Regions from separate parts of the Paenibacillus sp. Negev47 genome, predicted to be linked through region 2. Evidence: predicted binding sites of a transcription regulator. Region 2 holds the regulator's gene; each other region holds the start of a gene.
What was found. Region 2 encodes LexA, which represses DNA repair genes until DNA is damaged. Its sites were predicted from a motif close to CGAACATATGTTCG; they were not measured.

Region 1: the regulator LexA is predicted to act here: its motif matches at 4,512-4,525, upstream of recA (recombinase RecA).
Region 3: the regulator LexA is predicted to act here: its motif matches at 7,420-7,433, upstream of addB (helicase-exonuclease AddAB subunit AddB).

The regions. Positions count from the first base shown of each region.
Region 1 is NZ_CM177754.1:4,250,973-4,261,282, forward strand. It holds gene AC4G47_RS19005 (TIGR00282 family metallophosphoesterase) at 1-338, opposite strand, end outside; gene rny (ribonuclease Y) at 502-2,043, opposite strand; gene AC4G47_RS19015 (regulatory protein RecX) at 2,355-3,092, opposite strand; gene recA (recombinase RecA) at 3,378-4,442, opposite strand; gene AC4G47_RS19025 (competence/damage-inducible protein A) at 4,685-5,941, opposite strand; gene pgsA (CDP-diacylglycerol--glycerol-3-phosphate 3-phosphatidyltransferase) at 6,048-6,635, opposite strand; gene AC4G47_RS19035 (YajQ family cyclic di-GMP-binding protein) at 6,957-7,448, opposite strand; gene AC4G47_RS19040 (hypothetical protein) at 7,602-7,802, opposite strand; gene AC4G47_RS19045 (RodZ domain-containing protein) at 7,864-8,919, opposite strand; gene AC4G47_RS19050 (DUF3388 domain-containing protein) at 8,986-9,753, opposite strand; gene AC4G47_RS19055 (DUF3243 domain-containing protein) at 9,951-10,214, opposite strand.
Region 2 is NZ_CM177754.1:2,617,699-2,628,008, forward strand. It holds gene AC4G47_RS12050 (methionine gamma-lyase family protein) at 1-1,082, shown strand, start outside; gene AC4G47_RS12055 (MerR family transcriptional regulator) at 1,165-1,575, shown strand; gene glnA (type I glutamate--ammonia ligase) at 1,709-3,037, shown strand; gene AC4G47_RS12065 (aldehyde dehydrogenase) at 3,629-4,930, shown strand; gene lexA (transcriptional repressor LexA) at 5,034-5,660, opposite strand; gene AC4G47_RS12075 (LysM peptidoglycan-binding domain-containing protein) at 5,958-6,335, shown strand; gene AC4G47_RS12080 (DUF896 domain-containing protein) at 6,431-6,640, shown strand; gene AC4G47_RS12085 (hypothetical protein) at 6,766-7,275, shown strand; gene AC4G47_RS12090 (HAD family hydrolase) at 7,304-8,095, shown strand; gene AC4G47_RS12095 (ABC transporter permease) at 8,681-9,610, shown strand; gene AC4G47_RS12100 (carbohydrate ABC transporter permease) at 9,623-10,310, shown strand, end outside.
Region 3 is NZ_CM177754.1:1,761,885-1,772,194, forward strand. It holds gene prmA (50S ribosomal protein L11 methyltransferase) at 1-868, shown strand, start outside; gene AC4G47_RS08110 (site-2 protease family protein) at 872-1,552, shown strand; gene AC4G47_RS08115 (RsmE family RNA methyltransferase) at 1,691-2,455, shown strand; gene mtaB (tRNA (N(6)-L-threonylcarbamoyladenosine(37)-C(2))-methylthiotransferase MtaB) at 2,458-3,804, shown strand; gene AC4G47_RS08125 (NUDIX hydrolase) at 3,916-4,350, shown strand; gene AC4G47_RS08130 (Na/Pi cotransporter family protein) at 4,407-5,408, opposite strand; gene AC4G47_RS08135 (class I SAM-dependent rRNA methyltransferase) at 5,921-7,297, shown strand; gene addB (helicase-exonuclease AddAB subunit AddB) at 7,498-10,310, shown strand, end outside.

The DNA.
Region 1 (10,310 bases), 1.6 Mb from region 2:
ACAATGGCCAGCTCCTTGCCTTCGCCTTTGACAACCGTATATCCTCGTCCTGGTGTTCCTGGTGGAAAGTTAGCTGGTCGAATCATGCGTGGTTCATCATCTATAAAATCAAAAATATCCTTATTGTCCCAAGTATGATTACCAAGTGTAATGCCATGTACACCCCAGTTGAAAAACTCATTCGCGATTGCACCTGTAATGCCGCGACCTGCCGCTGCATTTTCACCATTGACAATCACCACATGTGGCTTATACTTCGATTTCAGGTACGGTAAATTTTCCTTTAATGCCTTACGTCCCACATTGCCTACTATGTCACCAATAAACAAAACTTTCATTGATTACTGCCTCCTCAATCCCTGCAAAGTCCCTTTACTTCAAATGTTGAACCTTGCAGGACTCTATCTCATGCTTTATGATGTGTAATTTCACTAAATAACCTTATAACAGGCTATCAACAGGAAAAGTGGCCCACTACTGCGGCCACTTTTCCATAATACTCTATTTTGCGTATTCAACCGCACGGGTTTCCCGGATGACAGTGACTTTGATGTGACCCGGATAGTCGAGTTCATTCTCAATCATCTTCGTGATGTCACGGGCTAGGCGGAAGGCTTCAGCATCATCGATCTTCTCAGGCTGTACCATAACGCGAACTTCGCGTCCGGCCTGAATGGCGTACGATTTCTCGACACCTTCGAAGGATTCTGAAATCTCTTCCAGCTTCTCCAGTCGTTTGATATACGTTTCCAGCGTTTCGCGGCGTGCGCCTGGTCTTGCTGCGGAGAGCGCATCTGCTGCGCCAACCAACATGGCGATGACCGAAGTCGCTTCGCAATCTCCGTGATGGGACGCGATACTGTTGATTACAACCGGATGTTCTTTGTATTTCTTCGCCAGTTCCACGCCAATTTCGACATGTGATCCTTCCACTTCGTGATCCAGCGCTTTACCGATGTCATGCAATAGACCTGCACGTCTTGCCAAAGTTACGTCTTCTCCGAGTTCGCCAGCCATCAGTCCAGCCAGATAAGCGACTTCCATGGAATGTTTCAAGACGTTCTGACCGTAACTTGTACGGAACTTCAACCGGCCCAGGATTTTGATTAGATCCGGATGCAGACCATGCACGCCCACTTCAAAGGTAGCTTGCTCACCGTATTCACGGATGCGCTCATCCACTTCTTTGCGGGATTTCTCAACCATCTCTTCAATCCGTGCCGGGTGAATACGTCCATCAGCCACCAGTTTCTCCAGGGCAGTACGGGCGATTTCACGGCGAATCGGGTCAAAGCCCGACAGAATAACAGCTTCTGGCGTATCATCGATAATGAGGTCAATCCCTGTAAGGGTTTCAAGCGCACGGATGTTACGTCCTTCACGACCGATAATCCGGCCTTTCATTTCTTCATTTGGCAGGGTAACAACAGATACCGTTGTTTCCGCTACGTGGTCAGCCGCACAACGTTGGATGGCGAGCGTAATAATCTCGCGGGACTTTTTGTCCGCTTCTTCCTTCGCTTGTTGTTCAATGTCCTTGATCATTTGAGCCGTCTCATGACGAACTTCCTGTTCTACGTTGGACAGTATGATACTGCGTGCGTCTTCCATAGTGAGGTTGGATATACGCTCCAGTTCCGTCACCTGGTTTTTGTAGATCATTTCGATCTGCTGCTGTGTCTCATCAATTCGTTTCTCTTTGTTAGCCACTTGCTCTTCTTTACGTTCGAGTGATTCCAATTTTTTATCCAGCGACTCTTCTTTTTGCAACAATCGTCTTTCTTGTCGTTGAATTTCGTTCCGACGTTCACGAGTGTCTTTTTCAGCTTCAGCACGAATGCGATGGATTTCATCCTTCGCCTCCAGCACCGTTTCTTTCTTCAGTGCTTCTGCCTCTTTTTTCGCGTTCTCCACGATTTGTACGGCAGCTTGTTCCGCACTAGAGATTTTAGCCTCTGCAAGAGATTTGCGAATAAAATATCCTACTCCGAACCCAATGATTAGCGCGGCCACAACGAGAACGATCATGATTGCAGGTTCCATACTGTTCACCTCCTCGTTGGTTCCTCCAAGGCATTCCTTGGGTTAATTTGCAGTTTTCAAAACCTTACATATGTTTGGGAATAACGAATACTCACGGCGATCCCCCGCCGATTTTCATTTCACATGTACATGTCTCCATGTACTATTCACTGTTTCCAGCGAACCCATAATTAAGAATGGTATAAATCTTAAGAAACCGAAACCGCTTTTTTGGAAGGAAAAAGGGTTGTCCATTTCTTACAGACTCATGTCCATTTTAGTATTTGACGAAAGAAATTGTCAAGAGAATGCAGTATAGAGACTCTAGTCGGCTAATCCCATAACAACGCCTCGTCATCTTCAGGGTCCCCAGCCTCATCTTCTTCAATTAAACAATTCACAACTCGGCGCACCAAATCCATTGAAAAACCACGTCTCATTAGGAAGGGAAGCGTTTTATGTTTCTTCTCTTTCACGTCCCCTTTGACCTGATTCCACTTTTTGCGTCCGGCGCTCAGAGCAGTCTCAAATTCCGCATCTGTACTGATACCTTCGAGTGCCTCAACAATGAGATCATTAGCAATTCCCTTTTGACGCAGCTCTTGCCTTATCCACAGTTTTCCCTTCCGCTTGCCCTCCATACGCTGTCTTGTCCATTCCTTCGCAAATAGATCGTCATCCACCAGCTTCTCTCGCTCAAGCCGATCCAGCGCCTCTTCAATCAATGATGCATCAAACTCTTTCTGACGAAGTTTCTGACTTAACTCATGCCGTGTACGAGGTTTATGCTCCAAGAAACGCAGAGACTGTGCGTAAGTCCGCTGTCGCTCGTCAGCTACGATGATTTCTTCCAGATCCTTCTTCATAAACGTGTTGCCCTGCGTCATCCTGTATTTAATCATCACGTCTTCAAGGACCGTAATGGAGTGTATGCCAAAAGTGATGCGGTAACGAGCTTGTCTGCTTTTCGTTCGTTCTACCCGTGTAATGGTAAGTTCTTCGTTATCAGGAAATTGGGAGAGGCCATCCCCTTCTACTTCTTCATATAAATCCTCGTCATGTTGATCCATTCAGGTCTCCCCTTTCATAACTCTTTCCATCTGAGCTCTACGCCAAGCGTTCATTCACCGAAGATAGTTAACGCTAATACAAAAAGCCGGGAACTCAGCCCGGCCTTTTCTCTCACAGTCATTGTGCTAACAGCCCCTGTCCATTGGGACAGGGGCTGTTAGCACACCGAGAACATTCCCACCACAATTCCTTATCCAAATCGAACAAAGCTCAATCAGACAGGGTTACGGAGTTCAAAGGGCGGCGCCCTCTGGATCCTCCCTACAAGGGAGGATTTAGGAAGATTACTCGTTGATTTCGAATAATTCTTGTTCTTCTTCTGCTTCTTTTTGTTGATCTTCACTAGTTGGCGCAGGAACTGCAGTAGTCAAGTTACTAGCTACACGAATTTTTTGTTCAATGATTTCAGCAATGTCCTTATGCTCTTTCATGAACTGCTTCGCGTTCTCACGGCCTTGTCCTAAACGCTCACCTTCGTATGAGTACCATGCACCACTCTTGTTAACGATGTCCAGCTCTGTACCAATGTCAATGATACTGCCTTCTCTCGAGATCCCCTCACCGTACATGATATCCACTTCCGCTTGTTTGAACGGAGGTGCGACTTTGTTTTTCACCACTTTAATACGAGTACGGTTACCAATCATGTCATTCCCTGATTTGATACTCTCAATACGACGTACATCCAGACGTACCGTGGAATAAAACTTCAGGGCTCGACCACCAGGTGTTGTTTCCGGGTTACCAAACATAACGCCGACTTTCTCACGAAGCTGGTTAATGAAAATTGCGATTGTTTTGGATTTGCTGATTGCACCAGACAATTTACGTAGAGCTTGAGACATCAAACGCGCCTGTAAACCGACGTGTGAATCACCCATTTCGCCTTCAATCTCTGCTTTTGGAACCAATGCAGCTACAGAGTCAATAACGACGATATCTACTGCACCACTGCGCACAAGAGCTTCTGCAATTTCCAGCCCTTGCTCACCCGTATCTGGCTGAGATAGAAGCAATTCATCAATGTTAACACCCAATTTGCTTGCATATTGAGGATCAAGAGCATGCTCGGCATCGATAAATGCTGCTTGTCCACCAACGCGTTGTACTTCAGCGATCGCATGTAATGCGACAGTTGTTTTACCTGAAGACTCAGGTCCATATATTTCAACAATACGGCCTTTAGGCAAGCCGCCTGTTCCTAATGCAATATCCAAAGCCAAGGAACCACTGGGAATAATTTCCACGTTCATATGAGTGGACTCACCCAGTTTCATGATGGATCCTTTACCAAATTGCTTCTCTATTTGACGGAGCGCCATATCAAGCGCGGCACGACGGTCTGACAATAAGCTCACACCCTTTACTGTTTATAAGATAATGATACCTTGTTTTAACACGTTTGCCAAGCTTTTTTTCGAACATACATTCGTTTTTTTGTGAAGGCCGAGGCGCCTCTTCCTCTATGAAACTTTCCATTAAACAGAAAAAAGAACCGTAAACAAGGCTGTTACGCCTAATTCTACGGTTCTTCCGTCTTCCTTAATTATACTTGCTTGGAACTCTAAATGCAATCCAAGCTGTTAACTAATCAATCCATCGCCACAAGTTTTTGCCATAAGCGATAGAGAATTGCTTTGGCCGAGCGAATGCGAACAGTCTCGCGATTACCATTGATGCGCAGTTCATGAATCTCGGTTTCTTTTCCACGTTCAGCAAGAGCGATAAAGACAAGTCCAGGTGGCTTGCGTTCCGAATATCCCGGTCCCGCTACACCCGTAACGGCCAGACCAAAATCAGCATCGCCAATCATTCGGATCTGCTCAGCAAGCACTTTTGCAACTTCCGGACTTACCGCCCCTGGCGCCTCTTCACCTTCCAGATAATCATGAGGCACATTCAGCAGCTTTTCTTTAATTTCATTAGAGTAACAAACAATTCCACCCTTAAGCATCGATGCACTTCCAGGTACAGATGTCAGACTTTGCATGACAAGCCCTCCTGTGCAGCTCTCAGCAGCACTAAGCGTCAGACCCATATCAGACATCATGGTTACAATTGTGTACTCTATAGGCACATCCTCGTTCGCGTAGAGATGTTCTGTCAACCGCTCACGAATCCGGACTTCCATCGCATCCAGCTTCAGCATCGCCTCCCCCTCACTTGCGGCCTTTGTGGAGACACGTACTGTAACTTCACCCTCACTTGCATAAGGAGCGATCGTAGGGTCTGTCTGCGCATCAATCAGATCCAGAAGTCGATCTTCCAGAGCAGACTCACCAATACCTGCGAATTTAAGCATTCGGGAATAGATCGGCATTTCTTCTGTAAGTACATGCTGGAACAGCCAAGGCTTGACTTCCTGTTCAAACATTGGAATCAACTCTTTAGGTGGTCCAGGCATCACAACATAATATTTATCATTGTCAGAAATCGCATTTCCTGCAGCTAGACCGGTTTCATTGGCGAGAGGTGTCCCACCATCAATAACGATCGCTTGACGTCGGTTATTCTCTGTCATTTTCACATTACGATCTCTGAAAAAGCTCTCAATCTTGTCCATGGCTATTCGATCTATATGGAGTTTACGGTTAAGAACTGCTGCCAGCGCATCCTTGGTCAGATCATCTTGCGTAGGCCCTATACCCCCGGAAAATAAAATAACGTCTGCGCGGCCCTGTGCAATACGAATGGCTTCACTGAGTCGAGTCAGGTTATCACCAACTACCGTTTGGAAATATACATCGATCCCGATCGCAGCCAATTCACGAGATAGGTATCTGGCATTGGTATTGACGATTTGTCCAAGCAGCAACTCTGTGCCAACTGCAATGATTTCTGCCTTCATTAAGCATCCTCCTGTACACGTGTTGGGTTATCAAAGGGCAATAGGATATTTTCCTATTGCCCCTGACCCAATGCTTCTTTCATGTTACCCAGTTTAACGCCAACTGTTATGCTTTCGTTAAATGAAGCAAATTTTTGTTTTTGATAAAGTAATCGATACCCGACCAGATGGTAATAAGCGCTGCTGCCCATACTGCGATAATATCGACGTGAATACCTGTGTATGAAAACGGGAAATTGTTCAACAGCAACAAGACAATCGCCACAATCTGCACTACAGTCTTCAGCTTGCCCCAGTTACTGGCGGCGACAACTGAACCATCCAGCAACGCAATTTGACGCAAGCCGGTAACTGCAAATTCACGACTAATAATAACGACTGCAATCCAGGAATCCAGCTTGCCCATCTCTACAAGCGAGATCAAAACTGCAGTAACCAACAGCTTGTCTGCAAGTGGATCGAGCAGTTTCCCCAGATTGGTAACCATGTTATTTTTCCGCGCAAGGTACCCGTCAATTCCATCTGTGCTTGCAGCGATGATAAAAATAACAGCAGCAATCAGTTGATTATACGGAAGCGAAAGGCTTCCAAGTTGCAACGGCTCTGGATAAAATGGAAAATCCACGAGCAGGAACACCATCAAAAAAGGGATTAAGCAAATTCGTGCAAGCGTAATCCGGTTGGGTAAATTCACAAGACGCCCTCCCTCATATCCTCCATTACTCCAAACATTCATCTTAATCCCGTTATCATCATCCGGAACATGAAATGTACAATTTCAATGTCAATCCATATTAACATGATCCCACTATGTAGAAACGCAAAAAATAAAGTCAACCGCTCAAAAGCAAAACCGCTTTAAACGTTCCGGTGACTTCCAGAAGTGTACTGCTTTTCACAAAGTCAGCAAACGATGAGGACTGGACTTGATGCATGACTGCCAGCAATGCACACTTAGTATAATATACGCCCCAATACAGTGTCAAAAAACACTTCTGCTACAAAAAAGGCCATATTACTTGAAATTTGTATATTGCAAATCCAGAGGCAGGTTAGCACCGTTTAGCATCTGCATTACCGCTTGCAAATCATTTTTACTCTTACCTGTTACCCGGAGCTGGTCTCCCTGAATCTGACTCTTCACCTTCATCTTGGAGTCCCGAATCAGGATATTAATTTTTTTGGCGATATCCTGGTCAATGCCCTGTTTGAAATTCAAACGCTGGCGGACTGTTCCAGAAGAAGCCGGCTCTACTTTGGCGTAATCAATGTTCTTCAATGGTAGACCACGCTTCGCCATTTTGGATTGCAGCACATCAATGACAGCCTTGAGTTTGGTCTCATCATCAGATACGATCGTTAACGCATCCTTATCCAGTTTCAGACTGCTCTTGCTGCCCTTGAAGTCATAACGAGTGCCAATTTCCTTCTCGGTTTGTGTAACGGCATTTGTCAGTTCTTGCAAGTCCATTTTGGACACGATATCAAATGAATTTTCTGAACTCAAACCAGTCACCCTTTCAGTTAATCGTATGTTCTGTAACATTATAGAGGATACCTTAAGCAAAAGTCTAATTTCAAGGGGTTTTCTTCAAAGAAAAAAGCATTTTTGACCTCCACTGAAGTGGTTGCCAAAAATGCTTGCTGGTCCAGCTTCCAACTAATAGCGGCTCCGGTTGGGCTGTCTGAACATATCGAGCACACCCAAAAGCACATGCGCAAGTCCAAAACCCAAAATTCCGTAACCCCAAGCACTTGGAGTCAAGTAATAACCCAGGAGGCTGACAATGATCCCTAAACCTGTTACGATCCAGCTGACTGTCACAGCCATCCACCTCACTTCACCAAAAGTTAATTGCAAGTCAAGACCCCGTTATTGTCTCCTGCAGTAAACTCGGTTATTCGCTACCAGTGGTGATCCCTTAATTGGTACCTTCTGTACCGTCCGTTGATCCATTTTCAACGCCTGTGGATGAAGCTGTACTACCACTGTCTTCACCAAGCTTCAGACGGATCCGATTGGTTGCCTTACCATCCGTTACAACTTGCCCACCAACCTCAATCGTGGTCGCTGCAGCGTAACCGGACTTAATATACATTCCAGCACTATCCAGTTCAAAGGTAAAGCTGTCGCCTTCGGCTGTATTGCCATACTCCAGCTTCTCTCCACTGGAATTCTCACCCTTGTACACTTCCAGCCAACTATGACCTGTTGCTTTAATCGTAACCGTTACAGGCTGGCCTGCACTCCCGTTAACTTTAAAGTTCGTAATATTTCCTGATTTTCCGTCTTCTGCAACCGTTACAGTAGACGGTGAGTTATCGGCAGGTGGTTCTTCCTCAGTTCCTTCTATCTGTCCATCCGTTTGGCCATCTGTCTGTCCGTCCGTTTGACCATCAGTTTGACCGTCCGTCTGTCCTTCAGTGTCCGTACCGCCACCGTTGCCTCCAGCGTCGCCCTCAGCGCCTGAGTCTGTCGCAGGCGGATTAGATGCCTGTCCGTTATCGGCTGGTTGATCCGGTTTATCCTCAGGTTGTTGCTGACTGTCTGTAATTTTGACCGAATCCAGCCCCTGATTATCTTCAGGATCATCCTTGTTCAATACGACGTACGCATACAACAAAACAACAATCAGAATCGGGAAGGTCCACATCAGTGCGACAGACATCCATCGATTACTACGTTCAACTGGACGGCTGGAACGCTTCTGAATAACCGGTTCCATCGTTGCTTCCGCCTCTTCTGCCGGTACGTCTTTTTTGTGTCCCTCCAGCAGCTCATCAGGGTTCAGTCCCACGGTCTCCGCATAGGTTTTAATGAAAGCACGCACATAGAAGCTGCCCGGAAGCACTTTGTAGTCTCCTGCTTCTATGGCCTCCAGATACCTCTTGCGAATTTTTGTCATTTCCTGTACATCGTCAAGACTCATCCCTTTTTGCAGCCGGGCCTCTCTTAACTGCTGACCCAGTTCAGACATGCCATCTCCCCCTTATGTTTATCTCTTGAGTTGTTGCTAATCTATTCCATGATTCCGTACGGTTCCTTACAATTCGTCGGTGTAGCTAGCCGTAAACGTATCATAAATAATTTCTTCATTCGGATTGTTGCGAAGTTCAATAATAATATCAAAATTATTAAAATCATATTCGGATTCCTGTACAAAAATATCCGGATGTTCAATAACCTTGGTACTAGGCATGGTCATAATATCCTGCAACAAATTGTAATGACGCTCACTGGAGCGAATGGTACTAACAATACCGTCAATAATGAACACATTGTTTGGGTTCAATTCGTCCTCGGAGAGTTGGCTCCTTATGGTCTGACGAAGAAGTGTGGAGGAAACAAATGTCCATCGCTTCATTGCACATACGCTACCCGCAATAATGGACTCCGTTTTGCCAACACGAGGCATTCCACGCAAACCGATGACCTGATTGCCTTCCCTCTTAAATACTTCACCCAAAAAGTCCACAAGTAACCCAAGTTCATCTCGTGTAAAACGAAATGTCTTGCGATCATCCGAGTCACGGTCAATATATCTGCCATGACGTACGGCCAGAATATCCACCAATTTAGGTTGACGCAAAGCCGATACGGTGATGCTGTTTACCTTGGCAAGCATCTCACCAAGCAAACGGATTTTCTCATCGTCATCCGATTCAAGCAGCATGCCTCGGGTTTTGCCTTCCACACCGTTAATGGTCAATATATTCACTTCAAGCATCCCCAGCATAGAGGCTATATCGCCTAACAAACCGGGTCTGTTCTTATGTATTTTATATTCCATATACCATTGTTTAGATTCCATTTCAACACCCCGTAATGCATTATTCCACATTATTCGACAGCAACAGAACGTGTCCGCTGGACAACAATCTGAGACATCTTCTAAAAATGGGTCACGTTAATGATATATAAAATGAAAATGAATTACAAGAACAGCTCTGTAATCCGTTTGTAATCATTAGAGAAAAGCCCCCTTGCGGGAGCTCTTCATCTGTAATCTTATGCGTTTTGTTTGGCCAATTTGACCATCAGGGTCGCAATCGTACGACGCTCATCAGCATCGCCGACATCCCATAATTCTTTCAATGCCCGGTTGGAATGGTTCGCTGGATCGACTTTCTCATCGAGGAAATCGCCGATTTCATACGCTAGTTTGTTGATGGTATCTTCACTCATTCCCATCTTCTCTGCTTGCAGTACGCGGTCACCCAAGAACTTCTTCCATGTGTCAAAACTGGAGAGCACTGTTTTTTCTGTTGACATGATAAATCCTCCTTAGCTGTCGCATGAGATTTAAAATCAACCAGTTGTAATATGTGCTTTCGAGACATTTTATATACGAGCATTTTGAAAATATTA
Region 2 (10,310 bases):
CGTATAACGATCGTGGGCGTGAAGTGCTTGATGAAGTATATGCTGATGTTTTCGGTGCGGAAGCGGCGTTGGTACGTCCTCATTTTGCTTCAGGTACACATACGATTAGTACAGCTCTTTTTGGAGTGTTGCGCCCAGGCGACGAATTATTGTACATCACGGGTAAGCCTTATGACACATTGCATAAAGTTATTGGCAAACCCGGCGATGGTACAGGTTCGTTACGCGATTTTGGCATCGGTTACCGGGAGACGGCCTTAACTGCTGAAGGTAGAGTGGACTGGGCAGAAGTTGAGAAAAGCATCACACCGGCTACGAAAGTCATTGGAATTCAACGTTCACGTGGTTATGACTGGCGCTCCTCCTTCTGCGTAGCCGAGATCGCTGAGATGGTTACACGTGTTAAAGCGCTGAAGGAAGATGTCATTGTGTTCGTGGATAATTGTTATGGTGAATTCACGGAGGAACGTGAACCGACCGAAGTTGGGGTTGACCTGATGGCCGGATCACTGATCAAGAATCCTGGTGGAGGCATTGCGGAAACCGGTGGATACATATGTGGGAAAGAACAGTACGTACAGCTGGCAGCCTATCGTCTGACGGCCCCGGGAATTGGGGGAGAGGTGGGAGCGATGCTAGGGACAACACGTGGCATCTACCAAGGACTTTACATGGCTCCGACAATTGTAGGACAAGCTATCAAAGGAAGTACGTTTGCTGCAGCGATGTTTGCTGAGTCCGGATTTGTAACCAAACCGGCTTGGAATGAAGCTCGTACAGATCTGATCCAGGCTGTTCAGTTCAGCTCTGCTGAGCATCTGATTGCCTTCGTGCAGGGCATTCAGCGTGCAGCAGCTGTGGATAGCCATGTGGTTCCTGAACCATGGGACATGCCTGGTTATGAGCATCCTGTCATTATGGCGGCAGGTACATTCATTCAGGGCGGAAGTCTGGAATTATCAGCCGATGCACCTATTCGGGAGCCTTATATCGGGTATATGCAAGGCGGGCTAACGTACTCTCATGTCAAATATGGCGTTTTAATGGCGTTACAGACCATGAAAGATCGTAAATTATTGTGAGTTTATCTAACACATCATTGACACTTGGTAACAACTAAATGTACAATAGGGTGAAGAATAGATGACTGGAAGGTTGATGAACATGGGTGATGAAATTCGCAGAAATATGGCCTTATTCCCGATTGGTATCGTAATGAAACTTACGGATCTGTCCGCACGGCAGATTCGTTATTATGAGCAACACAGCTTGATTGTTCCTGCGAGAACGTCAGGTAATCAACGTTTGTTCTCTTTTAATGACGTAGAGAGATTGCTAGAAATCAAGGCTTTGATTGAAAAAGGAGTTAACATCGCAGGGATCAAACAAGTGATGAATCCTGTTTCAAAAGAATCCGAGGAAGCTACAGTTATCACGCCAGATACTGAAGTCAAACGCAGAGAGCTGTCCGATACGCAGTTGCACCGCTTGCTGAAGCAGCAGCTAGTATCAGGTAAGAGACCTGGACAAGTATCTCTCATTCAGGGAGAGCTTTCCCGTTTCTTTAATAAATAGTAAGTTCGCATAACTTGGCGAGTGAGGCGAAATCATGCACTTGTGATGGCAGACTCCTTGACCCGTGGAACTTTCTAATGTACAAATATAACAGGCAAGCTAAATTACGCAGATAAGAAAGGGAGAGGTTATAGTGAGTTATACAAAAGAAGACATTCTCCGCATTTCGAAAGAAGAAAACGTACGATTCATTCGATTGCAATTTACCGATTTGCTTGGAGCTATCAAAAACGTTGAGATTCCTGTGAGCCAGTTGACTAAGGCTCTGGATAACAAAATGATGTTCGATGGATCTTCCATTGAAGGTTATGTACGTATTGAAGAGTCCGACATGTACCTCTATCCAGATCTAGATTCTTGGCTTATTTTCCCATGGGTTGCAGAGAACCGTGTTGCACGCCTGATTTGCGACGTATATCTTCCGGATGGTAATCCGTTCCCAGGAGATCCACGTGGCATCTTGAAACGAAACCTGAAAGAAGCCCAAGATATGGGATTCACTTCCTTCAACGTCGGTCCTGAACCCGAGTTCTTCCTGTTCAAAACAGACGAAAAAGGAAACCCAACTAACGAACTGAATGACCAAGGTGGTTATTTCGACCTTGCGCCTACGGATCTTGGTGAAAACTGTCGTCGTGACATCGTTATCACACTTGAAGAAATGGGCTTTGAAATCGAAGCTTCCCACCATGAGGTAGCTCCAGGTCAGCATGAGATCGACTTCAAATATGCTGATGCTCTGAAAGCAGCTGACCAGATCCAAACGTTCAAACTCGTTGTTAAAACGATTGCACGTCAGCATGGTTTACATGCAACATTCATGCCGAAACCGCTGTTTGGTATGAACGGATCCGGTATGCATTGTAACCAATCCTTGTTCAAAGGCAATGAGAACGCATTCGTTGACGAGTCGGACGAGTTGGGTCTGAGCAAAACTGCACGTCACTTCATGGCTGGAACTCTGAAGCATGCGCGTGCGTTTGCAGCAATTACTAACCCAACTGTGAACTCATACAAACGTCTTGTACCAGGTTATGAAGCACCTTGTTATGTAGCATGGTCTGCTAGTAACCGTAGCCCAATGATCCGTATTCCAGCTTCCCGTGGCCTGAGCACACGCGTTGAAGTTCGTAACCCGGATCCGGCTGCTAACCCTTACCTGGCTTTGGCTGTTTTGTTGAAAGCAGGTCTGGACGGAATCAAACGTGAGCTTTCCTTACCAGCTCCAATTGACCGTAACATCTACATCATGTCAGAAGAAGAGCGTGTAGAAGAAGGCATTCCAAGCTTGCCAGCTGACCTGAAAGAAGCATTGAATGAATTGATCCGCAGCGAAGTAATCTGTGATGCTCTCGGCGACCACGCCTTGGCTCACTTCTATGAGCTGAAAGAAATTGAGTGGGATATGTACCGTACACAAGTCCACCAATGGGAACGCGATCAATATATTACTTTGTATTAATAGCTTAATCCCTTGGCGCTCTAGCGCTGAGGGTTTTTTCTTTTTGTTGGCGGGAGTAGATCAAATCAACGAAAAAATAAAGTACCCACAGAATCCCCCGAATTATTCTTCAGCGGCCAATATAACTTTTCAATATTTTGTCTGTCACCAAGGCTAACATGTTTATCACAAAATCCAGTAGATCGTTGATTTAGATCATTGTAAAACTTCCTTTTATAGAAGGGGAACTTTCCTATGTTTTACTTAAGGTCTGCATTTGATAAGTGGTATCTCAACAAGTTTTTTATACTGCATTACAATACTCACCTGTCTTGTAACCTATTAAAGAGAAAAAGAAGTTAGCCTTATTTTTAAAGCGCAAAAAACTCGAACTGAATTGGAAGTGAGAGACTTACATAAACCTTCTAAGGCAACCTGATATACATGAAATAGAAAGAATAGTACCTTTCCCACTCTATTAAAACTCCAATCAACTTTTAAATAATTTCAAAACAATGTTTCGTATGTATGTTGAAAGTTTCATATAGAAGAGGTATGCTTTAATTAAATTTTGGAAAATTCAATTTTAAATAATTAACTGGAGATGTTGATATGGATCAAGCAAAACAACTGGTGACAGCACAACGTGCATTCTTTTATACAGGACAAACCAAGAATATCGACTATAGGATTAATGCTCTTCAGGAGCTTAGAAAAGGAATTGAAAAGTATCAGCAACGGATTCAAGATGCACTTCGGGCTGATCTGAACAAATCTGAGGCGGAAGCTTACGGTTCCGAGATTCGCATTGTGTTGGGTGAACTGGATTTTGCATTAGAACACCTGCAGGAATGGGCTGCACCAAGACAAGTTCCAACCAATTCGGCTATGCCGGATGGGGTGAGTACCATTTACCCTGAACCATACGGAGTGGCTCTTATTATTGCACCTTGGAACTATCCTTTCCAATTGGCTTTTGGTCCGCTGATTGGAGCAATTGCAGCCGGTAACTGTGCAGTTATCAAGCCTTCCGAATTAACACCGTCCGTATCTCGTCTGACGTATGATCTGATTCAGGAGATCTTCCCTCAAGAGTATATTGCCGTTATGGAAGGTGAAGTTGAGGCTAGCACAGCATTGTTAAAAGAGAAGTTTGATTATATTTTCTTCACAGGCAGCACGGGGGTTGGGCGCATTGTTATGAAGGCAGCAGCAGAGCATCTGACTCCTGTAACCCTGGAGCTAGGGGGTAAGAGTCCGGCTATAGTTCATAGCGATGCAGATCTGAAGCTGGCAGCACAGCGTCTTGTTCGCGGTAAGTTCCTGAATGCGGGGCAAACTTGTGTTGCTCCGGATTACTTGCTCGTGCATGAACAAGTTCATGATGAACTGATCGATCTGATTGGTGCAGAGATCAAAGATAAATTTGGAGATGATGTGCTACAGAACGCTGATTTTCCGCATATTGTCAACGCACGTAACTTTGATCGATTGTCGAAATTCCTTAATGATGGTAAAACGCTAATTGGTGGACGTTCTGTGCGCGAGCAGTTGCTTATTGAGCCGACTGTACTTGGAGATGTGAACTGGGAATCACATGTCATGCAAGAAGAGATATTCGGTCCGATTCTTCCTGTATTTACGTACTGTGACCTGAACCCGATGCTGGATGAGATCGTCCGCCGTCCAAAACCATTGGCGTTATATCTCTTCACACAGGACGAGCAGCTGGAGAATCAGGTTCTGAATCAAGTATCCTTCGGTGGGGGATGTATTAATGACACACTTTCTCATATGACATCTCATTATCTCCCGTTTGGTGGTGTAGGAGAGAGCGGTATGGGCTCATATCACGGACAACAGAGTTTTGATGTGTTCTCTCATCACAAGAGTGTTCTGAAACGCAGTGAATAATTAGCCGATAAAACAACATAAAACAAGCAAAGAGGTTGTCCTGTTCGTTAGGGCAACCTCTTTGCTTGTTTTATTCCATTGCATCTAGTTTTGTTACTCATGTTTAATGAATATCTCGGAAAAGGCCAATGACTTTACCCAGAATACTAACGTGTTTCAAACGTAAAGGTTCGAAGGTCGCATTCTCCGGTTGAAGGCGAATATGATCTTTCTCTTTGTAGAACGTTTTCACTGTAGCTTCATCGTCTTCAGTCATTGCAACGACGATATCCCCGTTATCAGCAGTTTGCTGTTGACGGACAATAACATAATCCCCGTTAACGATTCCAGCTTCGACCATACTATCTCCGACTACCGAAAGCATAAACACTTTCTGTTCGCCTACATAGTGCGTAGGAAGAGGGAAGTAGTCTTCAATGTTCTCGGTTGCAGTGATGGGAACCCCGGCTGTAACCTTACCAACGACAGGAATACGTGCAACGCTATGAGCAAATTGATGAGAATGCTCAGATTCTTCCTGGCTCAAAAGCTCAATAGCTCTTGGCTTGGTAGGGTCGCGTCGGATCAACCCTTTTTTCTCCAAACGATCCAAATGTCCATGTACTGTTGAGCTGGAAGCCAGTCCAACCGCTTCACCAATTTCCCGTACGGAAGGAGGATACCCCTTCAACCGGACTTCATTTCGTATAAACTCCAGAATAGCCTGCTGCCTGCTGGATATCTTCGACATACCGTATCAACCCCATTTTAGTAACGTTTGGGAAAATTATAACATAGAACCTCCGTTCGTACAAACATAAGTTCTAAATAAAATGGCATTAAATCAGTGTTTTTTAACTTTCAGAACAGAATTTGTACAAAAGTTAGAGCAGAATACTACAAATACTGTGCAAGAGACATTAAATAAGGATGTCTCTCCTTCAAAAAAAGAAGCGAACAATTGTTCTAAAAAGCTATTGAACAAAACAAGTGTTCGTGTTATATTGATTCCAACAGATAGGAACAAACGTTTGGAGGCGGGTATTAAATGAGATATTCTACTTATCAAAGCATTTATGAACCAATGAATTCGGAACTGGTGAAGTCCAACATAGGGAACTACAAGAAGGTTTTAACACGTTTCAAGATTTCTTCATGGATGTTAAAGGTGGCCATTACCTCTTTGATTATATTTATTGGATGTAGCACTGTTTTAACTGTATTTGCTGGCAATGAGAATGATGTTCTTCCAGGAGGAAAGGTAGCCATTTCAGAAGGGGAAACATTATGGAGTATTTCTTTGGAACACAAACCGTCGAATATGGATACACGTGTTTATATAGAAGCAATTAAGAAAGTGAATCAACTTCATACGACTTCGATCCAAGTGGGTCAGGTATTAGCTCTACCGCAATTTGCAGAATAAAATACACATTACTGCGTCTTAGCGCGTGTCAGCTTGACAAGCTGCCTTTATCATGGCAAAGTTAATATGACTTTGTATTTTTGGAGGGGACAAGCTTGGATATAGATAGTCTGGTAGCACGCATAAACGAATTGGCTCGTAAGCAAAAGTCCACTGGATTGTCGGAGGAAGAACTTACTGAACGTGCCGAGCTAAGAGAGATTTATTTAAGTAATATTCGCAGCAATTTCAGACAACAACTGGATACCATTGAGATTGTTGATGATGAGAATGACAAAGGCCACCAAGGCAAACTCAAACACTAACGAAACCTAATGATATCATTATGATATTTAGGTTTCTTCCTGTTATTTTGAGGGTGCAATCTATAGGGGGAAATATTGGTTTATAGTTATGTAAGCCGATACAAAGACACATAAGGGGGATTCTCATGTCGCGTTCGTTCGAGAGAACGGTTAAGAAAAATTCCAAGCAGTTAAATCAGCAACGCAAAAAAAGTGGTCAACCAATCACAGGTACACCAGGTGAAGAAGTCTTTAAAGGACGCAGCCTGTTGTTCCCTATATTTTTGATCGGTCTTGCCTTTTTGTATCTGTTTATGAGCACATTCCTTGTACAAGCTCCAATGACAACCTGGGACTGGGTGACTATGCTGCTTTACGTATTTTTGGCAGTCATCTTCATGCTTCGTCGTCCGTATATCAAGATTAGCAGTAATCGGATTATAACGACGAAGGGGAATCGTGAACGCTCAATCGGGGTTGATGACATCATCAAATTCAGAATTGAACCAGGTACAGTTGTTATCGAACATAACAGTCGCGGGAAAAGATGGGTGTTTACCAAGTTATTGAACCGTTACGATACAGATGCGATTGCAGAACGTTTACTGAAGTTTGCGAAAGCACACCAGATCACCGTGGAAACCGTCGGAAAGTAATTATTGTATAAAGGGGTAGATGATCGGAATGGCGTTAAAAGCGATTTTGTTCGACCTGGATGATACTTTATTATGGGATGAGCGTAGTGTTCGAGAAGCTTTTCATGAGACTTGTCTAATCGCAGCGAAAGAGACTGGGGTTAAACCGGAAGAACTTGAAGAAGCCGTTCGGAACGAGGCACGCGGACTGTATGAATCATATGAAACCTTTCCTTTTACCAAAATGATTGGAATTAATCCGTTTGAAGGCCTATGGGCTAACTTTACCGGTGGAGATCAACCTGAGTTCCGTCAGTTGGAACAACTTGCTCCTGTTTACCGTAAAGAATCCTGGCGTCGTGGCTTGTTGAAGTTGGGTGTAGATCGGGAAGATCTTGCTGAACAACTGGCTTCGCAGTTTGGCGTAGAACGGAGATCCAGACCCCATGTGTACGAAGAAACGATTGATACCTTACGTCAATTACAAGGCAAGTACAAACTGTTGCTGTTAACGAACGGTTGTCCAGCTTTGCAACAAGAGAAGTTGGACGGTGTGCCTGAATTGACTCCTTTCTTTGATGAGATTATTATCTCGGGTAACTTTGGAAAAGGAAAGCCGGATCCTTCGATTTTTGAACATGCCTTGAGTAAACTGGGAGTTAAACCGGAAGAGAGCATGATGGTGGGAGACAAGTTGACGACGGATATTCGTGGTGCGTTATCAACTGGCATCCAATCCGTATGGATTAACCGTGAACATAAGACCAACAATGAAACGTATGCGCCTGACCATGAAATAACGCATTTATCGGAATTAGATCAGCTTATTGCTAATTTCTGAGCAGATCAGCTATAACATCTTACCTCAGCACCCTGAAACATTGGAGGCTTCACTGAACGATAATGTCGTTCGTGAAGTTGCCAATGTTTTTTTATTGGGCACTATTGGCTAATTTACCTTGTTAAATGAGATAATATTTTTTTTTGCTAAAAGTTATTGAAATTAAGGGGAAGCTGGATTAGAATATAACTAACATACTAGTATGACTAGTATATAGATTGTCCTCAAGCAATTTCTTTTGACTTAATTCATCGAATGGAAGCAGGAGTTGTTGCTTATTATTTTTGGTTTATTGTAAGCGCTTCACCTGTTTAAAGACCTTCTTTCGATTTGGAGATCACACCACCTGGCAAGTGCTAATTCATGATGTGAAGCACCTTGGATTGTGTGATTCTACATAACACACTAAAATGGTATCGCTTACATTCGGCTATTATCTATTTTGTAGTGGGGGTGAAGTTGAAGGAGTTGTTGTCTTCTACAACAGGAGAAACAATGGGGTTGTACATGAATTACTCTTACTTATCAAGTCCTGGATCGGAGTGAAAACACATGGAGTCGGAAACCGCTAAAACAACGTTAACCATGACATCTTTACGTAAAGAGAGCAGATTACGAACGGCAGCAACCTTGTTTCGCAAAGACTGGCAGCTGTATTCACTATTGATCCTTCCCATCATCTATCTCCTTATTTTCAAATATGGACCGATGATTGGTAATGTGATTGCGTTCAGACGTTTTGTTCCTGGGGGAAGTATATTTGGAGAAACGTGGGTTGGATTACGATACTTCAAAATGTTCATTGAGGACCCTACCTTCTGGAGAGTATTCGGTAATACGCTGATGTTGGGTGGACTTGCGTTACTCTTTACATTCCCGGTTCCAATTATTTTTGCCTTGATGCTTAACGAAGTGAAAAGTAAACGATTCAAAAAGTTTGTACAGACCGCGTCTTATCTGCCTCATTTTCTGTCCATCGTTATCGTTGCGGGTATGATCCTGCAACTGACAGCAGTGAATGGTTCCATTAATGGACTGGTGGCTTTCTTCACCGGAGACAGTATTCCTTTTATGCAGCGGGCTGAATGGTTCAGAACAATCTATATCACTTCAGAGGTATGGCAGGGTATGGGTTGGGGAGCGATATTGTATCTGGCTGCACTGACAACCATTGATGATTCTTTGTATGAAGCTGCGCGTATTGATGGAGCCAATCGCTGGAAGCAAACGATTTATGTAACGCTTCCAGGTATCTTGCCAACCATTGTGACGTTATTGATTTTGAACATGGGTAATTTCCTGGCTGTTGGATTTGAAAAGATTTTGCTCTTGTACAATCCGCTTATTTATGAGACATCTGATGTAATCTCCACTTACCTGTATCGGGTCGGACTGGAATCCAGTAACTTCAGTTATGCTACCGCAATTGGCTTATTCGAATCGCTGATCGGTCTGATTCTGGTGTTCTCCGTAAATGCCATCTCACGCAGACTGACACAAAGAAGCTTATGGTAAAGGAGGAGCATCATGCAGGAATCCAGATCTTATAAGGTATTTAAAGTTTTTAATGTCATTTTTCTGCTATTCGTGGTATTTATAACGCTCTATCCATTCTTGAATGTCGTGGCACAATCCTTCAGCAGTGAATCTTATATTAATTCGGGCAAGGTTAGTCTGTTTCCAAGAGGATTCAATGTGGAGACGTATAAGACCATCTCACGTGACAGCATGTTCTGGACCAATTATAAAAATACGATTATTTACACCGTGGTAGGTACGTTAATCTCCATGTTCATGACGACTATTTTCGCATATGCCCTGTCCAAAAAGAGGTTGATGGGTCGCAAGTTTCTGACGATGTTCGCCGTGTTCACGATGTTCTTCAGTGGTGGACTGATTCCAAACTATGTCTTGATTAATTCTCTTGGCTTCAACAACACCATGTGGGCACTTGTTGTTCCTGGCGCAATTAGCATATACAACATGCTGATCATGAAGTCATTTTTTGAGAATATGCCTGAAGAACTGGAGGAAGCTGCCTCTATTGACGGGTTGAACACCTACGGGATCTTGTTACGCATTATATTGCCGTTGAGTAAAGCGGTTATGGCAACCATGGTGCTGTTCTACGCAGTGGGCCATTGGAATTCATGGTTCCCAGCCTTTCTGTATTTGGACAAAAAAGAACTGTTCCCAGTCACCATTTATTTGCGCA
Region 3 (10,310 bases), 860 kb from region 2:
AGAGTCCGGTACTTTAAATAAAAAACGGGACACGACATATGGTGAGTTATACGACGTTCCTTTGAATGATATTCCTGAAGGCTTTGCGGTCATCAAAGGGTACTTCTCCGAAGGTACGGATATGGTTGCATTGCAGTCAGAAGTTAACCCGAGAATTGAGGAACTCTCTGAATTCGGAATTGATACGGGTGAGGTTCGTTATGAGACGCGTACAGTGGACGAAAATGACTGGGCAACGGCCTGGAAGCAATATTTCAAGCCGGTACGTGTATCAGAACGTCTGACGATTAAACCAACGTGGGAAGAGTATACGCCAGAAAGTCCGGATGAGAAAATTATTGAGCTTGATCCAGGCATGGCATTTGGTACAGGAACTCATCCAACGACTTCACTCTGCTTGCGCACACTGGAAACGGTTATTCAAGGCGGCGAGGAAATCATTGACGTAGGTACAGGTTCTGGCATTTTGGCAATTGGAGCGATAAAGCTTGGCGCTAAACATGTGTTGGCGCTCGATCTGGATCCAGTTGCGGTAATCAGTGCCAGGGAGAATGTGGAACTGAATGGGCTGGAGCAACAAATTACGGTTAAAGAGAGTGATCTGCTGTCCGTCCTTGGGAATCAGGACCCTGCACTTGGAGTACAACTGCCTGTTAAGGTTGTGGTTGCTAACATTTTGGCAGAAATCATTTTATTGTTCGTGGACGATGTCTATAATGCACTTGAGTCTGGGGGTACTTATATTGTATCGGGCATTTGGAAGAACAAAGAGCAGGTTGTGCATGATGCACTGGTAGCCTCCGGGTTTGAAGTGAGTGCCATCCACCGTGATGAGGATTGGCTGGCGTATGTAGCCAGAAAGGGGTAACGTATGGACTTTTGGAATTCGTTCTTTCGTTATCCGATCGATCAGCTGCCATTCTTCCTGCTGACCATTCTGATCGCATTTACGGTGCATGAATTCTCGCATGCATATTTCGCCAACAAATTCGGTGATCCGACAGCCAAGCTGTTGGGTCGGGTCACGCTCAATCCAGTTGTGCACTTTGACTTGTTTGGTGTGCTGTTGCTCATTATAGCCGGCTTTGGTTGGGCGCGTCCGGTTCCGGTTAATCGGGCTAACTTCGACAAGCCTAGATTGATGGGCATCATCGTATCCGCAGCAGGGCCTCTGAGCAATCTGTTGCTCGCGATCATCGGTACAATCATCTATGCTTCACTGGTTGGTTCGGGAGCACTCGGCGGCATTGATAATGAGCGGTTGCTGACAGCAATCACGACGTTCTTCGCTATTTTTAACCTGACAAACTTTTTCCTGTTCCTGTTTAACTTGATTCCGTTACCCCCGCTGGATGGTTATCGGATTCTAGAAGATGTACTGCCACCTTCAATCAGCCGCAAGCTGCAAGGTGTGGAGCAATGGTCCATTTTTATCTTCCTATTGATTCTTGTTATACCTCCGTTGCAAAATGCGACGATTCAACCTTTGTATGAGTTTGCGCAAACAATGTATGTGGATCTGGCAAAGCTGGTTATTGAATTATATCGCTAAAAGCGCATTGTGTTATGGACTGGAATACTGGTCAGAAACACGTAAAAGTTGTATGATCATCTGTGGCGATTGGATTCACGCCTGTCATCAGGTGGAGTGAATTCCAGTCATAACAGGACAGAATGGGTGGATTGACTAATGCAGCGATATTTTTTATCTGCAGAACAGTTTAATGAACATGCTGTGATCATCACAGGTGATGATGCACGCCATATCGGCAAGGTTATGCGTGGTAAACCTGGAGATAAACTGATTGTCAGTGACGGAGACTCCAGAGAAGCACTAGTGGAAATTGAAAGTATTGAAGCAGGCCAAGTGACGGCCAATATTGTAGAGTCTTTGGTTATGGACCATGAAGCGCGAATTCGCGTAACCGTTGCACAGAGCTTACCCAAAGGCGACAAGATGGAGACAGTCATCCAGAGATGTACCGAGATTGGGGCGGTATCATTTGTACCTTTCCTATCAGAACGTACGATTGTGCAATATGATGCCAAGAAAGAAGGCAAACGGTTGGAGCGGTGGCGGAAAATTGCCAAGGAAGCTGCTGAGCAGAGTCACCGGAATCGCATTCCATCCGTGGAGCAGCCACTTTCCTGGAAAGGGCTGTTATCTTCTTTTGAGGGCTATAGCCTGGTATGTTATTGTTATGAGAAAGAAAACGGTAAGCAGCTGAGAGACGCGCTGAAACCGTTTGTTGAGCAACTTGCACCTGATGCAAGTGCAGAAGTTTTGATCGTTGTTGGACCGGAAGGTGGATTTTCTGAGAAGGAGACGGCAGAGGCCGATCAGGCAGGTGCTGTATCTGTTGGGCTGGGCAAGCGCATTTTGCGTGCCGAGACAGCTGGAATGGCGGCACTCACTTGTGTGCTATATGAATCCGGAGAAATGGGAGGAATGTAATTATGCCATCCGTGGCGTTTTACACCTTAGGCTGCAAAGTTAATTTCTATGATACAGAGGCGATTTGGCAATTGTTCAAAAACGAAGGATACGATCAAGTGGACTTTGACGAACAGACAGCAGATGTATACTTGATTAATACTTGTACAGTAACCAATACCGGCGACAAAAAGAGCCGTCAAATTATTCGTCGTGCCATTCGGCGGAACCCGGAGGCCATTGTGGCCGTTACAGGCTGCTATGCGCAGACTTCTCCGGCAGAGATTCTGGACATCCCTGGCGTAGATTTGGTTATCGGTACACAGGACCGTGACAAGATTCTGCCATATGTCAATGAGATTCAGGAGTCCCGGCAACCTGTTAACGCAGTGCGTAATATTATGAAAACCCGTGTGTTTGAAGAGATGGATGTACCTGATTTTGCTGATCGTACCCGAGCTTTCCTGAAAATTCAGGATGGATGCAATAACTTTTGCACGTTTTGCATTATTCCGTGGTCACGTGGATTGTCTCGTAGCCGAGAATCCAACAGTATCATCCAACAGGCACATCAACTCGTACACGCCGGATATAAGGAAATTGTCCTTACAGGTATTCATACAGGTGGATATGGGGATGACATGGAGAACTATGATCTAACTGATCTGCTGTGGGATTTGGATAAAGTAGAGGGCCTGGAGCGTATTCGAATCAGTTCGATTGAAGCCAGCCAGATCGATGATCGCATGCTCGACGTGATTAAACGTTCGGATAAACTCGTTCGTCACTTTCATATTCCGCTGCAAGCTGGCGATGACACGGTATTAAAACGCATGCGTCGCAAGTATACGACAGAAGAGTTCTACAACAAAATGCTTCGCATTCGGGAAGCGATGCCAGATGTGGCGATTACGACTGACATTATTGTTGGATTTCCGGGTGAGACGGATGAAATGTACCGTAATGGCTATGAGTTGATGCGAAAAATCGGTTTTTCCGAAATGCACGTATTCCCTTATTCCAAACGTACGGGTACTCCTGCAGCACGGATGGAAGATCAGGTGGATGAAGAGGTCAAAAATGCACGTGTGCATGAACTCATTGAATTGTCTGAGCAGATGCAACTGGAGTACGCCAAACAGTTTGTCGGACAGGTACTGGATGTTATTCCCGAAGGTGAAGCCAAAGGCCGCGAGGGAAGTGGCAAGCTGCACGGATATAGCGACAATTACATTCAGCTGGTCTTTGACGGTACCATGGATATGGTCGGTAAAGTATGCCGAGTCAAATTGGTTGAAGCTGGCGTGAACGAAAGTCAGGCTACGCTGGTACGTGTATTGGAAGATAATCTCAAGTCCGCCGCGATGTAATCGAGGCGTCAGAAACAAGGATTTCATTTCCTTGGGGAGCTTACCCGTGGAGATGAGGTCCTTCTTTTGCGAAAAATAAGATACAGATATCGAAGTATGGGGGAGAGCACGATGAACAAAAAAGAAATTTCAGCAGGCGGAGTTGTTTATAGAATAGGGGAAGACGGACGTCTTCAAATTCAGCTTATCGTAGATCGTTACGGTAAAACGACTCTCGCCAAGGGCAAAATGGAAGATGGGGAAACGGTTGAACAGACCGCACTGCGCGAGATTCTGGAAGAGACGGGTATGGTCGGTCGCATTGTGGAGCCGGTTAATATTATCGCTTATACGTACCAACATGCAGAGTTTGGCCCGGTAGATAAGGAAGTTCATTACTATCTCGTTGAAGCCGAGAGTGGTGATTTACAGCCTCAGATTGAAGAAATCAAGGGTGTGGACTGGTATGCTCCGGAAGAAGCATGGTCCCTACAGCAGCAGAGTGGATATGATAATAACGATGACATCTTGCGTGTAGCACTGAACAAGTTGGGTGTTAACGTATAACAAATTATTGTTCTAGTCAGTTAGCCGCGCGGTTCTATAGGTTTGGAGGCAGATCATCAAGCCACGGGTGACTTCGCCGCGGGGGCGTGGACCGGTGGTTTTTTGTGCCAGATTGGCAAGTAACAGAACGGCAAAGCAAGCAGTGAACTGGTGATGTTAAAAAGGGTCTGGGCATGCGCGATCTGTGCCCCATTGTCCGCTGACAGCCAAGCCGAAGCTGCATGCAGCTGGCCGATCAGCGGCATGAACAACAGTGCTCCCGCAATGTTTAATACAACATGGGAGGCTGCGACAAATTTGCCTGCGGATGCTCCGCCCGCGGCAGCAATTACAGCAGTGATGCAGGTCCCCACGTTGGACCCGATCACAATGGCGATACCGATCTCCACAGGTAATACCCCTGTGGCTGCGAGCGTAATCGCCATGCTAATGACAGCCGCGCTGCTGTGAATGAGCGCCGTGAGACAAGCGCCTGCCAGGAAGCCCCACCACAAGCTGTCGGCCGAGCGGTCGAGAAACCATTGAAATACGCCCATGCTCCGCAGTGGCAAGGCAATGGATTGCATGACCTGAATGCCTGTCATGACAAGTGCAAATCCGGCAGCTGCGAGGAAGCTGTATTGGATGTTAAACAGAGTCTGCCGTGTGCGTTCAGGAGCGGCTAGATTGCGTTCACCAAGTACAACAAACATGGCCCAGCCCGTCAGCGACAGGACAAGCAGGGGCAGGGAAGCACGTCCGATCTGCAGACCTACCAGCTCCGTTGTCAGGCATGTCCCGATGTTGGTGCCAAGGATGATGCCGAGTGTGCGTCCATAGGTGATCAATCTGGCATTAGCCAGTCCTATGGTGAGTACGGTGACCGCAGTACTGCTCTGCAACAGGGCCGTTGCCCCTGCGCTGAAGGCCATGCCTTTCCAGGGAGCAGAGGTAGCCCGATTGAGCCAACCTGCCAGCATGGGCCCAGCCATGCGCTGTAAGGCGGTTTCCATCAACTTCATGCCACCAAAAAAGATAATAAGCCCATATAGTAGGGGCAATATAACATCTCTAAACATAAAAATATCATTCCTTCCGTTCCGGTTCCTTAACTCATCCTATGAGTAAATAAAGACAACCATGACAAGCCTAAAGGAATTCAGAGGGAAGCGAACCTTAATCCCCCCATTCGAAAGATACGGTGATTCGAGCAAACGTAGCGAAGAAGACGAAATTGTTACCGAGGAAGCGAAGCGCTCGCCTTTATCCCCGGATTTTCCCTTTGAGAAAAGGGAGTTCAAAAAATCTGGGGATAACAGCGATCAGAGGAACAATTCGTCGCCGTAGCGTCACTTAACTTCCGCACCCCAATTCGAAAGATACGGTGATTCGTGCAAGCGTAGTGGAGGGGACGAAATCGAATCTGAAGAAGCGAAGCGTGCGCCTTTGTCTCCGGATTTTCCCTTTAAGAAAGGGAATCAAAAAAATCTGGAGGCAACAGCGATCGGAAGATCGATTCGAACCCGGAACGCCATTTACGCGCCGCACCAAACCTATCTTTTCAACTAACTATGAAAGAAGTGGATCTACCTTGCCATCAGTTACACTCGAACGCAGTCGCAAAAAGCGGCTTGAACATGCACATCCATGGATATTTAACAACGAAATTGCCTCTGTTGACGGAAAACCGGAACCGGGAGATCTGGTCAATGTATTGAATCATCAAGGTCGCTATCTGGCGACAGGGTATTACAATCCCGCATCTCAGATCACAGTAAGGGTCGTAGCGTATCAACCGCTGGAGTCCGAACAGATGGACACCGCGTTCTTTGCAGCGCGATTCCGCGATTGCTTGCGTCATCGGGAACGCTTTATCCAGGATGGAGAGGCATATCGTCTCGTTTATGGAGAAGCTGATTTTCTACCAGGACTGATTGTTGACCGTTTCGGTAGCATCCTTGTTGTACAGTTGCTTACACTCGGCATGGATCGTTGCCGTGAAGCTATCGTACAGGCACTCATTGAAGTGATGCAGCCGGAAGGCATATATGAGCGCAGTGATGTCTCGATTCGTGAACTGGAAGGTTTGGAACAAACCAAAGGCCCACTGTACGGGGATTGCCCGCGGCATGTCACCGTTACAGAGAACGGACTACTCATTAAAGTGGATATCGTAGAAGGACAGAAGACAGGTTACTTCTTCGACCAACGCGAAAATCGTGCAGCCATCGAACCACTTATGAAGGGGTGGGGGTACAAGAGTGGAATCACACTCCAACAGACCGAGCAGGATGGCACAGAGCAGCTGTTGCCTGTGAATAAAAGCGGTAAAGTGGTTACATTCCCTTATTGGGATGGCGCCACCGTGCTGGAGTGCTTCTCACACACAGGCAGCTTCACGTTGAATGCTTGCAAGTATGGAGCCAAAAAAGTGACATGCCTTGATATTTCGGAACACGCCATTGAGAGTGCACGAACGAATGTGGAGCTGAACGGTTTTACCGATCGCGTAGAATTCGTTGTTGCTGATGCATTCCAGTACTTGCGTGAACAAGTGAAAGGGCTGGATGAACGTACCGCACGTGCACGTGCAGGCGAACAAAAAGTAGATACATCCAAAGCGCTTGCAGCTGGCGGTAAAACATTTGATGTAGTCATCCTCGATCCTCCTGCGTTTGCCAAAACGAAATCAGCAGTTAAAGGTGCATGTCGCGGTTATAAGGATATCAACCTGCAAGGAATGAAACTGGTTAATGAGGGCGGATATTTGGTAACAGCCAGCTGTTCGTATCACATGCGTCCTGATCTCTTCCTGGACACGATTGCGGATGCAGCGGAAGATGCAGGCAAGGTGCTGCGTCTGATCGACTGGAAAGCAGCAGGTAAGGATCACCCGCAAATTCTGGGCGTGGATGAAGGACATTACCTGAAATTTGCTATTTTCGAAGTGCGCAGTAAAAAGAATTAATTGTACGAATTAAGTTCCAATGAAGTATAGGTCAAGTCTAAAGTCCACAGTGTGAATAGCTGCGGGCTTTTTGCTGTTTTGCTGTGTTAACGGAGATGATCTCCGGTTTTACCGGATAGTGGCAAACGTATGTTCCGAACCAAGTCAGATATGTTATACTGGGAATTAAAATCTTGTACGTGTGGTTTGGAGGATTAGACATGTCCGTTCGTTTTGTTATTGGCCGGGCAGGCAGCGGCAAAAGCTCGCTGATTACCCGGGAAATTACATCCCTGCTTCAAAAGGAGCCGCAAGGTAAACCTTTGATTTTACTCGTTCCGGAACAGAGTTCCTTTCGAACAGAGCAAGCATTGGTGTCTTCTGGAGCAATTAAAGGTACGATGCGTGCAGAAGTGCTCGGCTTTCGCCGTTTAGCCTACCGCATAATGCAGGAAGCAGGCGGTTCTGCTCGTATTCCAATCGGAGCCGAAGGCAAAAAGATGCTGCTCTACAAAGTCATCCAGCGCCGTAAGGATGAATTGAAGCTATTTGGTGCATCTGGCAGCCAGCTGGGTTTTATAGGGGAATTAAATGACTTATATAGTGAATTTAAACGTTATGAAGTTGATCCATCATTGCTGGAAGAAGGGTTGTCTGGATGGAATACTTCATCCTCTTCGCCGATTCTGGAGGATAAGCTACATGACTTGAATCTGATATATCGTGACTATGAACAGGAACTGACCGAATTATATATTGATGATGAAGACACGTTGACCGAACTGACAGAGCGTTTGTCGGAAAGTTCATTGCTGCAAGATGCCCAGATCTGGATTGATGGTTTTCAGGGATTCACGCCACAGGAGATGAGTGTGATCGGTAGGCTCATGTTGCAATGCTCTTCCGTGACGATTGCCCTGACATTGGATCGCCCTTATGATCACGGTGCATTGCCTGGAGAACTGGAGCTGTTCTATCCCACGGCAAGTGCTTACGCGCGTCTCAAAGGAATGGCCGAAGAACTGGGTGTAACGAGCGATACAACTGTACTTGATCCGGAGACTCCACCGAGATACAAGGATCGTCCGGGACTTGCTCATCTGGAGGCAGGCTTTGATCGCCGAATTCGCTGGAAAAGTGAAGGCCTTGATTCCGGAATCCGACTAGTCGCAGCTGAGAACCGTCGAGCTGAGATGGAGGGAGCACTCCGTGAGATGCGGCGCCTGGCGCAAAACGAAGGTGCGCGTTATCGGGATATGGCCGTACTTGTTCGTCAGTTGGATACCTACGCTGATATAGCTGAACCGTTATTCAGAGATTATGGCGTGCCCGTCTTTCTGGACCGCAGAAGAAATGAACTTCATCATCCTTTATCCGAGTTTATCCGTTCCGCACTCGACATTGTTCGTCGACACTGGCGTTACGAGGATGTATTTCGCTGCGTCAAAACGGACCTACTGCTTCCGCGTGATGGTTCCATCACCCGTGAAGATATGGACCAGCTTGAGAATTATGTATTGGCTTGTGGTATTCATGGGTATCGCTGGACTGACGGCAAACCGTGGAAATATGTGCCAAGCCTTTCGCTTGAAGACAATGGTCAGGATGGCCGTAGTCGAGGACGGGATCAGATGCTGTCTTTAATGGAGAGTTGTCGAACGGTCATTACAGATTCCATGGGTGCTTTTGAGAAACGAATGAAAAAGGCAAAGACAGCCAAAGCCCAATGCGAGGCACTATACAGATTGCTGGAAGAGGCCGAGATTCCATGGAAACTGGAGAGTATGTCTGCTGAAGCTAAGGCTCAAGGTGACCCCGAACGGTCGAGAGAACATCGGCAGATGTGGGGAGCTGTGCTGGATTTATTGGATCAGATGGTTAATATGATGGGGAATGAACGGCTGGATATCACTCTATTTGCCGGGATGATCGAGACCGGATTGACCGAACTGAAGCTGGGTCTGGTACCACCAGCACTTGATCAGGTATTGGTCGGTTCCATGGATCGTACACGTCTTCAGGATATCAAATACGTATTTATTCTCGGTGCAGTGGATGGTGAACTGCCTGCTGTACCTCAGGAGGATGGAGTATTAACGGAGCTGGAAAGATCGTTGCTGACAGAAAGAGGCGTGGCGCTTGGACCAGGAGCAACAAGACAGATGCTGGATGAACGTTTTCTGATCTATACAGCACTTACAGCGGCAAGCAGCCAGTTGTGGCTGAGTTATCCGGTTGCTGATGATGAGGGAAAAACACTGCTTCCTTCCGAGATTGTCCGTCATGTACGGAAGATGTTTGGTTTACAAGAACAGCCATTGCTCGCTCAACCACCGGTTACGAACTCGGAAGAAACTCATTGGTCCTATGTCACCCATCCGGGTCAGAGTCTGTCTGCGCTCATTGGACAATTGCGCAAATGGCGCCGTGGAGAAGACATTCCAGAAATGTGGTGGGCGGTCTACAATTGGCATGTATCTCGGGAGACAAGCAGACCTCAGCTAGAGCGGTTGCTGGGATCGATCTTTTACCGTAATCGGGCATTGCCCCTACGTACAGCTACCAGTCGCAGATTGTATGGCACAGAGGTGAGAACGAGTGTTTCACGAATGGAGCGGTTCGTAGCTTGTCCGTTCTCCCATTTTGCTTCGCACGGGCTGCGCCTCAAAGAACGGCAATTGTACCGTCTTCAGGCTCCTGATATCGGACAACTGTTTCATGCTGCATTGAGCCAACTGGCTATGCGATTGCGTGAAGAAAATCGTAGTTGGGGCAGCTTGACTCCAGACCAATGTCGCAAGGAAGCCGAGCAAACGGTGGAGCAGATTGCACCGCAACTGCAAGGAGAGATTTTGTTAAGCACCAAGCGATACGGTTATATTTTCCGCAAGTTGAAGGACATTGTTAGCCGGGCATCCGTTATTCTCGGTGAACAGTCCAGGCGTGGAAGTTTTGAACCGATTGGGTTGGAGCTTGATTTTGGACCGGATAAAACACTGCCACCTCTGCGTTTTGAACTGGAGAATGGCTGTGT